2 regions of the Flavonifractor sp. An4 genome follow, and region 2 is predicted to be linked to the other one. Evidence: a T-box and tRNA genes for the amino acid it is inferred to sense, from the RefSeq annotation. Region 2 holds a T-box; the other holds one or more tRNA genes.
The links. A T-box is a leader RNA that pairs with one kind of tRNA and senses whether it is charged. The one in region 2 lies ahead of B5F94_RS14910 (glycine--tRNA ligase), so its partner is inferred to be a tRNA-Gly.
Positions count from the first base shown of each region.

Region 1: it has a tRNA-Gly gene. The T-box ahead of B5F94_RS14910 (glycine--tRNA ligase) is inferred to sense a tRNA for this amino acid. The anticodon was not compared.

Region 1 covers NZ_NFIL01000044.1:630-5,174, forward strand. The annotation lists gene B5F94_RS13770 (DEAD/DEAH box helicase) at 1-1,309, opposite strand, end outside; gene B5F94_RS13775 (shikimate kinase) at 1,486-1,959, opposite strand; gene B5F94_RS13780 (hypothetical protein) at 2,293-2,631, shown strand; tRNA gene B5F94_RS13785 (tRNA-Gly) at 2,861-2,936, opposite strand; gene B5F94_RS13790 (hypothetical protein) at 3,011-4,069, opposite strand; gene B5F94_RS13795 (lactate utilization protein) at 4,092-4,545, opposite strand, start outside.
Region 2 covers NZ_NFIL01000059.1:152-4,759, forward strand. The annotation lists gene B5F94_RS14910 (glycine--tRNA ligase) at 1-1,413, opposite strand, end outside; T-box leader at 1,605-1,812, opposite strand; gene coaBC (bifunctional phosphopantothenoylcysteine decarboxylase/phosphopantothenate--cysteine ligase CoaBC) at 1,867-3,066, opposite strand; gene B5F94_RS14920 (ECF transporter S component) at 3,321-4,007, shown strand; gene B5F94_RS14925 (type III pantothenate kinase) at 4,009-4,608, shown strand, end outside.

The sequences.
Region 1 (4,545 bases), on a different contig from region 2:
GCTGGGCGGGGGCGGGCTGCTCCGCCGCCTCAGCCACCTTCTGGGCGGCCTTGGCCTTGCGCTCGGCAGCGGCGGCCTTGTTGGCGGCGTCCCGCTGGCGGCGCTTCTCCTTGGCGGCGGCCCGGGCCTCGGCGTCCTCCGGGTTGATAATCCGGCCCTTCTTATCCTTGGGCAGGGGCTCAAAGACCTCCATGGGCCAGGGGTGGTCCTCCACCACCGGGATGGCCTTGCCCAGCAGCTTCTGGATGCCCTTGAGCTCCTCCTTCTCATTGATGTCGCAGAAGGAGATGGCGGTGCCGCCGTGGCCCGCCCGGCCGGTACGGCCGATGCGGTGGACGTAGGTCTCAGGCACATCGGGCAGGTTATAGTTAAAGACGTGGCTCAGCTCCTCGATATCCAGGCCCCGGGCGGCGATATCTGTGGCCACCAGGGCGGTAACCTTGCCGCTCTTGAAGTCGGCCAGAGCCTGCTGCCGGGCGGTCTGGCTCTTGTTGCCGTGGATGGCGGCGGCAGCGATGCCAGCCTTCACCAGATCCCCGGCCACCTTGTTGGCGCCGTGCTTGGTGCGGGTGAACACCAGGGCATTCTTCACGTCGGGCTCCAGGATCAGGGAGGCCAGCAGCTTGGTCTTGTTGCCCCGGTCCACATAGTAGAGCTTCTGGTCGATGACCTCCACCGGGGAGGACACCGGGTCCACCGCCACCTTTACCGGATTCACCAGCAGGGAGTCCACCAGTCCCTGGACCTCCGGGGGCATGGTGGCGGAGAAGAAGAGGGTCTGCTTCTTCTTGGGCAGCCAGCCCAGAATGCGGCGGACATCGTGGATGAAGCCCATGTCCAGCATCCGGTCGGCCTCGTCCAGCACAAAGACCTCCAGCTTGGACAGGTCCACAAACTTCTGGTTGTACAGGTCGCCCAGGCGGCCGGGGGTGGCCACCAGGATGTCCACGCCCTTTTTCAGCTGCTCCACCTGGGGGTTCTGGCCCACGCCGCCGAAGATGACGGCGGAGCGGATGGGCAGGTGGCGGCTGTAGGCCACAATGTTCTCCTGGATCTGGAGGGCCAGCTCCCGGGTGGGGGTGAGGATGAGGGCCCGGATGCCCTTGCCCTTGCGGTCGCTGAGCCGCTGGAGGATGGGGGCAGCAAAGGCGCAGGTCTTGCCGGTGCCGGTCTGGGCGCAGCCCAGCACGTCCCGGCCTGCCAGAGCGGGGGGAATGGCTTTTTCCTGAATGGGGGAGGGGCGTTCATACCCCTGTTCGGCCAGCGCCTTCAGGATGGGCGCTTTCAGGCCGAGTTCCTGGAATGTCATGCGGTTCGTTCCTTTCCTCAGAAATGCCCCTTCCGCGCCGGGGGCACAAAAAATAAGACTGCCGCGCGGAGGCAGAAAAAACACGACGAAGCCCGCCGGCCAGCCGGCGGGCATTTCGTACATGATAGTTTACTGGAATATAGTATATCATTATTTCAAAAAAATACAAGGGGCGGTCAGCCCAGCCGGGCCACCACTGCCGCCACCGTCTGCTCCAGGGTGTTTCCCCCCGTCACATCCACCGTCAGGTCGGCGTATTTGCGGTACAGAGGCTCCCGGGCGGCGTACACGTCGGCCAGGGTCTGGCCGGGGGACATGGCAATGCCCCGGGTGGTGATGTTGCGGATGCGCCGCTCCAGCTCCTCCAGAGGCACATGGAGATACACCACCAGCCCCAGCTCCTTCAGGTGGCGGGCAGCCTCCTCCCGGCAAATTGCGCTGCCGCCGGGGGCAATGACGGTGCGGGTGCAGTCCAGATCCCGGATGACAGCCTCCTCCACATCCAAAAAGGCCTCCACACCCCGCTGGTCCAGGATGTCCTGGAGCAGGGCGCCCTCCCGCTGCTGGATGAGCAGATCGGCATCCACAAAGCGATAGCCCAGGGTCTTGGCCAGCAGCACCCCCACGGTGCTCTTGCCCGAGCCGGGCATTCCGATCAAGGTAACGTTTTGATACTCCACAGCGGGGTCATCCTTTCCCAATGTCATGATCTTTGCCAGTATATCAAATCTTTTGCCCGGTTGCAAGGAAAATAACCCCTTTTTCTGAACCTGGCGGTTTCCTATTTCCCCTCAAAAAAAGTGCTTGCAAAAATCGAACGTATGTTGTATACTGGGCACGAACAAAAGTTCTAATCCTGCGTCGGGAACTTTTTGCCGCTCTGCGCCGTCAGAAAAGTACAAGGGTCCTTAAAAAGTACGTTTTATAGGACACCTTATCCCGTATACTGGGATCAAACGCCGGAACAACAGGAGGGAAACGGTATGGAGACCATTTATCTGAATCTGGACGCCAGACGGATTACAGGATACGCAAACGAGTCGGACCAAAAGGCCTGCGTGGGTCAGGAGACGGTGTGCTATACCGTGCTGCCCCGGCGGAAGCCTGCCCGCCTGGAGGGAAAGGTGCTGGACTTTGAGGCCTGCCGCCGGGCCCTGGAAGGGGAGTCTGCGGCAGAAGAGATCCCGGAGGAGATTCCCGCGCCGGAGGAGGAGGCCCGGCCCCGCCGCCGGCTGGACCTGGCCCTGGCCGCCGATCTCATCGCGTCGGCAGGGATGCTTACCGCCGTGGCGGCGGTGGCGGTCCGGTTCTTCCTGGGGTAATCAAAAACAGAACGCAGGACATCCTTTGGATGTCCTGCGTTTTTGTTGTGGTTATGGAATCCACAAAACCGGCCCTTCGGGTCGGCGGCGCTTTTGCGCCGTTCGAGCGTTTTGGCCTTTGGGCCAAAACCTCGGCGCAGGCGGAATTCATTTCCGCCGAGCATTTCAAATTCTCACGGAATCCAGAAAAAGAAAGAGACAGGACATATGTCCTGTCTCTTTCTTTTTCTGGAGCAGGTGACGAGGCTCGAACTCGCTACCTCCACCTTGGCAAGGTGGCGCTCTACCAGATGAGCTACACCTGCAAGCGACGGATGTTATTATAGCAATCCGTGCTTCCAATGTCAAGGGAATTTTTCGATTTTTTTATTTTTTCTTTTCAGGCCTCCTGGTCTGTCCACTGATAGCCCATTTCAGCCATTTGGGCCGCCGTCCAGGTCTTGCCGGTGCTGCGGCTCAGATCCACCCACACGGTCTGTCCGTTGCGGTCCACCTGGTTGAAGAAGTGGGGCTGACCCTGCAGGGTACCCTCTATGATCTGACCCTTCAGCCCCAGGCCGTCGCACAGCAGCTGGAAGGCTAAGGCCAGTCCCTCATCATTGGCCCCCTGACCCACCAGCGCGTCCCAGGCGGTGGCACCGCCGGTCTCCAGGTCCACCTTCACCACGTTGGGCAGCGTCCCCATCAGCAGGTCCAGCCGCCGGCTGGCGATCTGGTGCTGGATGGGGGTGAGGATGGCCGCCGACTGCTCCTGGAGCTGCTGGCGCTTCCGCTGGAGGGCTGTGGGCTCCTCCGGGTAGTCCAGCAGGATCTCCACAATGCGCTGGGTGCCGGCGTCGGTTTTGGGATAGAGCTCCACCGAGCACTCCGGCATCCCCAGCGCGGCGGCGGGGGTGTCGTAGTAGGCCTGCCGCACCTGCTCCTCCACCGCGGCGGCGTCCCCGGTGAAGTAGCCCACCCGCAGGGCCAGCTCGGTCTTGAAGGCCGACAGGGCCTGGACCGCCTCCTCCCGGATGGCGCTGGTACCGGTGATGTTCACCAGGCTGCCCACCTGCTCGGGGGAACGGCGGTAAGAGATGGTGATGGTGGCCTCATAGGTGGTGATGATGGTGGTATAGTCGTTCTTGATGAAGTCCACCGCATAGGCCCCCAGGGGGTCGTCCTTGGCTACCTCCAGGCAGGCCCGGTTCAGGTCGGCCTCCACGTCGCCGTTATAGTCGGTGATCTGGATAACGCCCTCTTCTACCCCCTGGGAGACAAAAAACAGTATGCCGTTGACCAGCTCGGAATAGGTGCTGGCCTTGATGGTAGACTCATTTTCCCCCAGAACAGGATGCTCGGCGTGGGGCTCCACCACCGTATAGGCCTGCCCCGACAGGGAGCACCCGCCCAGCAGCAGGGCCAGGCTCAGGGCCAGGGCCGGTATGCACTTTTTCACAGGCCCCGCCCCCTTTCTTTCCTCAAAAGCCCAGGTCCTCGTCAATCAGTACCACCTCGGTACGTCCGATGCCGTTGGATGCCTGCCACAGCACCGTCATGCCCCGGCACAGCCGCTCGGGGCTGTTGCAGTCGTAGCACTTGTCCCCCTTGACGGCGCAGGGGGTCTTACGCTGGAGGCGGATGGCGTTTTTGGGGGAGGCCACGTTGCGGGCCCGCCATACCGCGCCGTCGTAATCGGGGGCCAGTTTGTTGCGGCCCACCACCAGATAGAGTTCCTCATGGCCGAACACGGTGGAGGCAATGCGGTTGCCCACCCCGTCGATGTTCACCATCTCGCCGGTCTCCGCCAGGCCGTTCACCGAGCACAGGTAGACCTGGGTGAAGGCGGCATCCTCCTTGCGGCTGCCCTCCCAGTGGGAGACCACGGTGTTGTGGGTCTTGAGCCGGTCCAGAAGGCCCATCTCCCGGACGGTC
Region 2 (4,608 bases):
ATAAGCCCTGACCTGGTCCATGGGAATGCGCACCTGCTCCATGGAGTCGCGCTCACGGATGGTGACGCAGTTGTCGGCGGGGGTGTTCTCGTCGCCCACGGTCTGGAAGTCCAGGGTGATGCAGAAGGGGGTGCCGATCTCGTCCTGGCGGCGATAGCGCTTGCCGATGGAGCCGGCGTCGTCGTAGTCCACCATGAAGTCCTTGGCCAGCTCATCACGCAGCTGCTGGGCGGGGCCGGCCAGCACTTCCTTCTTGCTCAGGGGCAGCACGGCACACTTGAAGGGGGCCAGAGCGGGGTGGAGGCGCAGCACGGTGCGGATGTCGTCGTTGCCCTTCTTGTCCTGGCCAACCACTTCCTGATCGAAGGCATCCACCAGGAAGGCCAGGGTCACACGGTCGGCGCCCAGGGAGGGCTCCACCACGTAGGGGATATAGTGCTCGCCGGTCTCCTGGTCGAAGTAGGTCATATCCTTGCCGGAGACGTTCTGGTGCTGGGTCAGGTCGTAGTCGGTACGGTCGGCCACGCCCCACAGCTCGCCCCAGCCGAAGGGGAAGAGGAACTCGAAGTCGGTGGTGCCCTTGGAGTAGAAGCACAGCTCTTCGGGGCTGTGGTCACGCAGCCGCAGGTTCTCCTCCTGCATACCCAGGCTCAGCAGCCACTCCTTGCAGAAGGAGCGCCAGTACTGGAACCACTCCATGTCGGTGCCCGGCTTGCAGAAGAACTCCAGCTCCATCTGCTCGAACTCACGGGTACGGAAGGTGAAGTTGCCGGGGGTGATCTCGTTGCGGAAGGACTTGCCCACCTGGCACACGCCGAAGGGCAGCTTCTTGCGGGTGGTGCGCTGGATGTTCTGGAAGTTGACAAAAATACCCTGGGCGGTCTCAGGCCGCAGGTACACGGTGTTCTTGGCGTCCTCGGTGACGCCCTGGAAGGTCTTGAACATCAGGTTGAACTGACGGATGTCGGTGAAGTTGTGCTTGCCGCAGGTGGGGCAGGGGATGTTGTGCTCCTCGATGAAGTTCTTCATCTCCTCCTGGGAGAAGGCGTCGATGGGCTTGGGCAGCTCCACGTTGTTCTCAGCGCACCAGTCCTCGATGAGCTTGTCGGCGCGGAAACGCTCCTTACACTCCTTACAGTCCATCAGAGGATCGGAGAAGCCGCCCAGATGGCCGGAGGCCACCCAGGTCTGGGGGTTCATGAGAATGGCGGCGTCCAGACCCACGTTATAGGGGTTCTCCTGGACGAACTTCTTCCACCAGGCCTTCTTGACGTTGTTCTTCAGCTCCACACCCAGAGGGCCGTAGTCCCAGGTGTTGGCCAGGCCGCCGTAGATCTCGGAGCCGGAGAAGATGAAGCCCCGGCCCTTACACAGGGTGACGATCTGCTCCATGGTCTTTTCGGTGTTTTTCATGGTACAATCAAACTCCTTTTGTTTGTGGTTACCTTCCCCCCTCAGGGGGGAAGGTGGCCCGCAGGGCCGGATGAGGGGGCGCGGGATAGAGGGAACCCCTCATCAGTCAGCCTACGGCTGCCAGCTTCCCCCCACAGGGGGGAAGCTCATGCTTGGCTCAGAGCATAAAAAACGCCCTGAGCCGTTTTTCGGCTCAGGGCGAACAAAATGTCCGTGGTTCCACCTGAATTCGTACCTGGCTGGTACGCTCTTCGTTCCCGGTAACGGCGGGGGACCGGCGGGGCATTGCCTCCCCGCGGCTCACGGGCGCCTTCCCTCCACCTCCGCCGAAGCCTTGCACCGTCCGGCTCCTCTCTGGTGCGGAAACATGGGGGTACTCTTCCCGATCACTGCCTTATCGCGGGCTATTCTATCATTTTTTCCCCCTACCGTCAAGGAGAAAAGGGGGAATCCTCACCGGCGTTCCATAATTTCGTCCAGCAGGGCGTGGGCGGCCTCCTCCTTGCTCATGAGGGGCAGTTCCTTGGCCCCGTCGGCGGCGATGAGGGTGAGCACGTTGGTGTCCACCCCGAAGCCTGCACCCGCCTGCTTCAGGTTGTTGGCGGCGATGAGGTCGATGTGCTTTTTCTCCAGCTTCTTTCTGGAGTTCTCCACCATGTCACGGGTCTCCATGGAGAAGCCGCACAGAAACTGCCCGGGCGCCCGGTGTTCCCCCAGCCAGGCCAGAATGTCGCCGGTGCGGCAGAGGGGGAGGGAGAGGTCGGAATCATTGCCGCTCTTTTTGATCTTGTCCTCCGCCACGGTGGCGGGGCGGTAGTCGGCCACGGCGGCAGCCTTGATGATGATATCCTGGTCGGGGGCACGGCTGGTCACCGCGTCAAACATATCCTGGGCGGACACAATGTCCACCACCTCCATGTAGGGGGGCTTTTTCAGGTTCACCGGCCCGGACACCAGGGTAACAGAGGCCCCCCGGGCGGCGGCGGCTTTGGCGATGGCGTAGCCCATCTTGCCGGTGGAGTGGTTGGTGAGATAGCGCACCGGGTCCAGAGCCTCCCGGGTGGGACCGGCGGTGACCAGCACCTTCAGGCCGGACATATCCTTCTCGTGGCTCAGGGCGTGGAGGACGGTCTCCAGCAGATCCTCCGGCTCGGGCATTTTGCCCTTGCCCACGGCCCCGCAGGCCAGACGGCCGCTGGCGGGCTCCACGATCTCCCAGCCGTATTTTCTCAAAATGTCCAGGTTGTCCTGGGTGACGGGGTTCTCGTACATTTTGGTGTTCATGGCGGGGGCGGCAATCTTGGGGCAGTTGCAGGCCAGAATAGTGGTGGTGAGCATATCGTCGGCCAGGCCGTGGGCCAGCTTGGCCAGCACGTTGGCGGTGGCGGGAGCCACCAGCACCAGATCGGCCTGGTCGGCCAGAGCGATGTGCTCCACCTGGAACTGATAGTTGCGGTCGAAGGTGTCCACGCTCACCCGGTTGCCGGTGAGGGACTCAAAGGTGTGGGGACCGATGAACTCGGTGGCATTTTTGGTCATGAGCACCTGGACGTTGGCCCCCTGCTTCACCAGGGCGGAGGCCAGGTTGGCGGATTTGTAGCAGGCGATGCCGCCGGTGACCCCCAGCAGCACGGTTTTTCCTTTTAACTGCATAGCAAGAAGCTCCTTATGATCTGTAGGGACGGCCTTCCGCCGCCGTGATGTGTCCCTCAATTATAGCAGACACAAAGTAAGTTTTCCACATTCCCATTGCATTTTGGGGATAAAACCGCTATAATAGCTCCGGCTGTCCCCGTCGGGGACCGCTGTACTCTCAGGAGACGGCAGGTCCCAGCCCATCGGTGGTCAGTCACCCAAAATATGCGCTGTATCCTCTTAAGAGGAACGGCAGCTGGAGGTAATTGAATATGAAAAAAGCGCTCACCCGGTCTCAGCGGAGCAAGCAGGTGCAGGGTATGGCCATTCTGGCTATGTTTACCGGCATCATCTTTTTGCTCACCTTTACACCCCTGGGTCTTATCGACCTGCCTGTGATCAAGGCCACCATTCTCCATGTGCCGGTCATCATCGGTTCCATTCTGCTGGGGCCCAAGAAGGGCGCGTTCCTGGGAGGAATGTTCGGTCTGTCCAGCATGATCAAAAATACGCTGGTACCCGGTCTTTCCTCCTTTGTGTTTTCCCCCTTCATTCCCGTGCCCGGCCTGGACCGGGGCAGCCCCTGGGCCCTGTTCATCTGCTTTGTGCCCCGTATCCTGGTGGGCGTCACCCCCTGGCTGGTGTACACCCTCATTAAGACCCTCTTCCGCAAGTCCAACGCCGGTATCCAGACGGTTGGCATGGTGATCGCCGGTATTGTGGGCGCGCTCACCAACACCGCCCTGGTCATGGGCTCCATCGGCGTCATCTTCACCGAGGCCTATGCCGCCGCCCAGGGCATCCCCGCCGACGCGGTGCTGGGCTTCATCCTGGGCATTGTGGCCGCCAACGGCGTGCCTGAGGCCATTGTGGCCGCCGTCATCACCCCCGCGGTGTGCGTGCCCATGGTGCGGGCTCTCAAGCTGGAGAAAGCTCCCGCTGCCGTTCAACCCGCCTGAGATGCTGCTCACCGTTGACATTGGCAACACCACCGTTGCCATCGCCGGCCTGCGGGGGGAGCAGGTGGCCTTTATAAAAAAGCTGCCCAGTGACCCCGCTCTGGACTGGGCCGCCGCCCTCAAAGAGCTGCTGGAGGGAGTAAAGGCCAAAGGGGCCGTTCTCTCCTCGGTAGTGCCCGCCCTTACCGGCCCGGTAGGGGAGGGGCTGAACGCCATCACCGGAAAGCCTGTCCTGGTGGTGGATAAAACCACCCACACCGGTCTGGATCTCAGCGGGTACGACACCGCCAACCTGGGCATGGACCGGGTGGTGGACTGCGTGGCCGCTCTGGCCCGGTATACCCCCCCGGTGGCCGTCTTTGACATGGGCACCGCCACCACCCTGTCGGTGGTGGACAAGGGCGGCCTCTTCCGGGGCGGCATGATCCTGCCCGGCCTGGCCCTGTCCCTGGAGGCCCTGTCCGCCCGGGCCGCTCAGCTGCCCCCCATCACGCTGTCCGCGCCGGAGGGGCTGCTGGGGACAGACACCGTGTCCTGCATGAAGTACGGCGCCCTCTACGGTGCCGCCGGAGCCATTGAGGGCATTGTCAGGCGTCTGGAG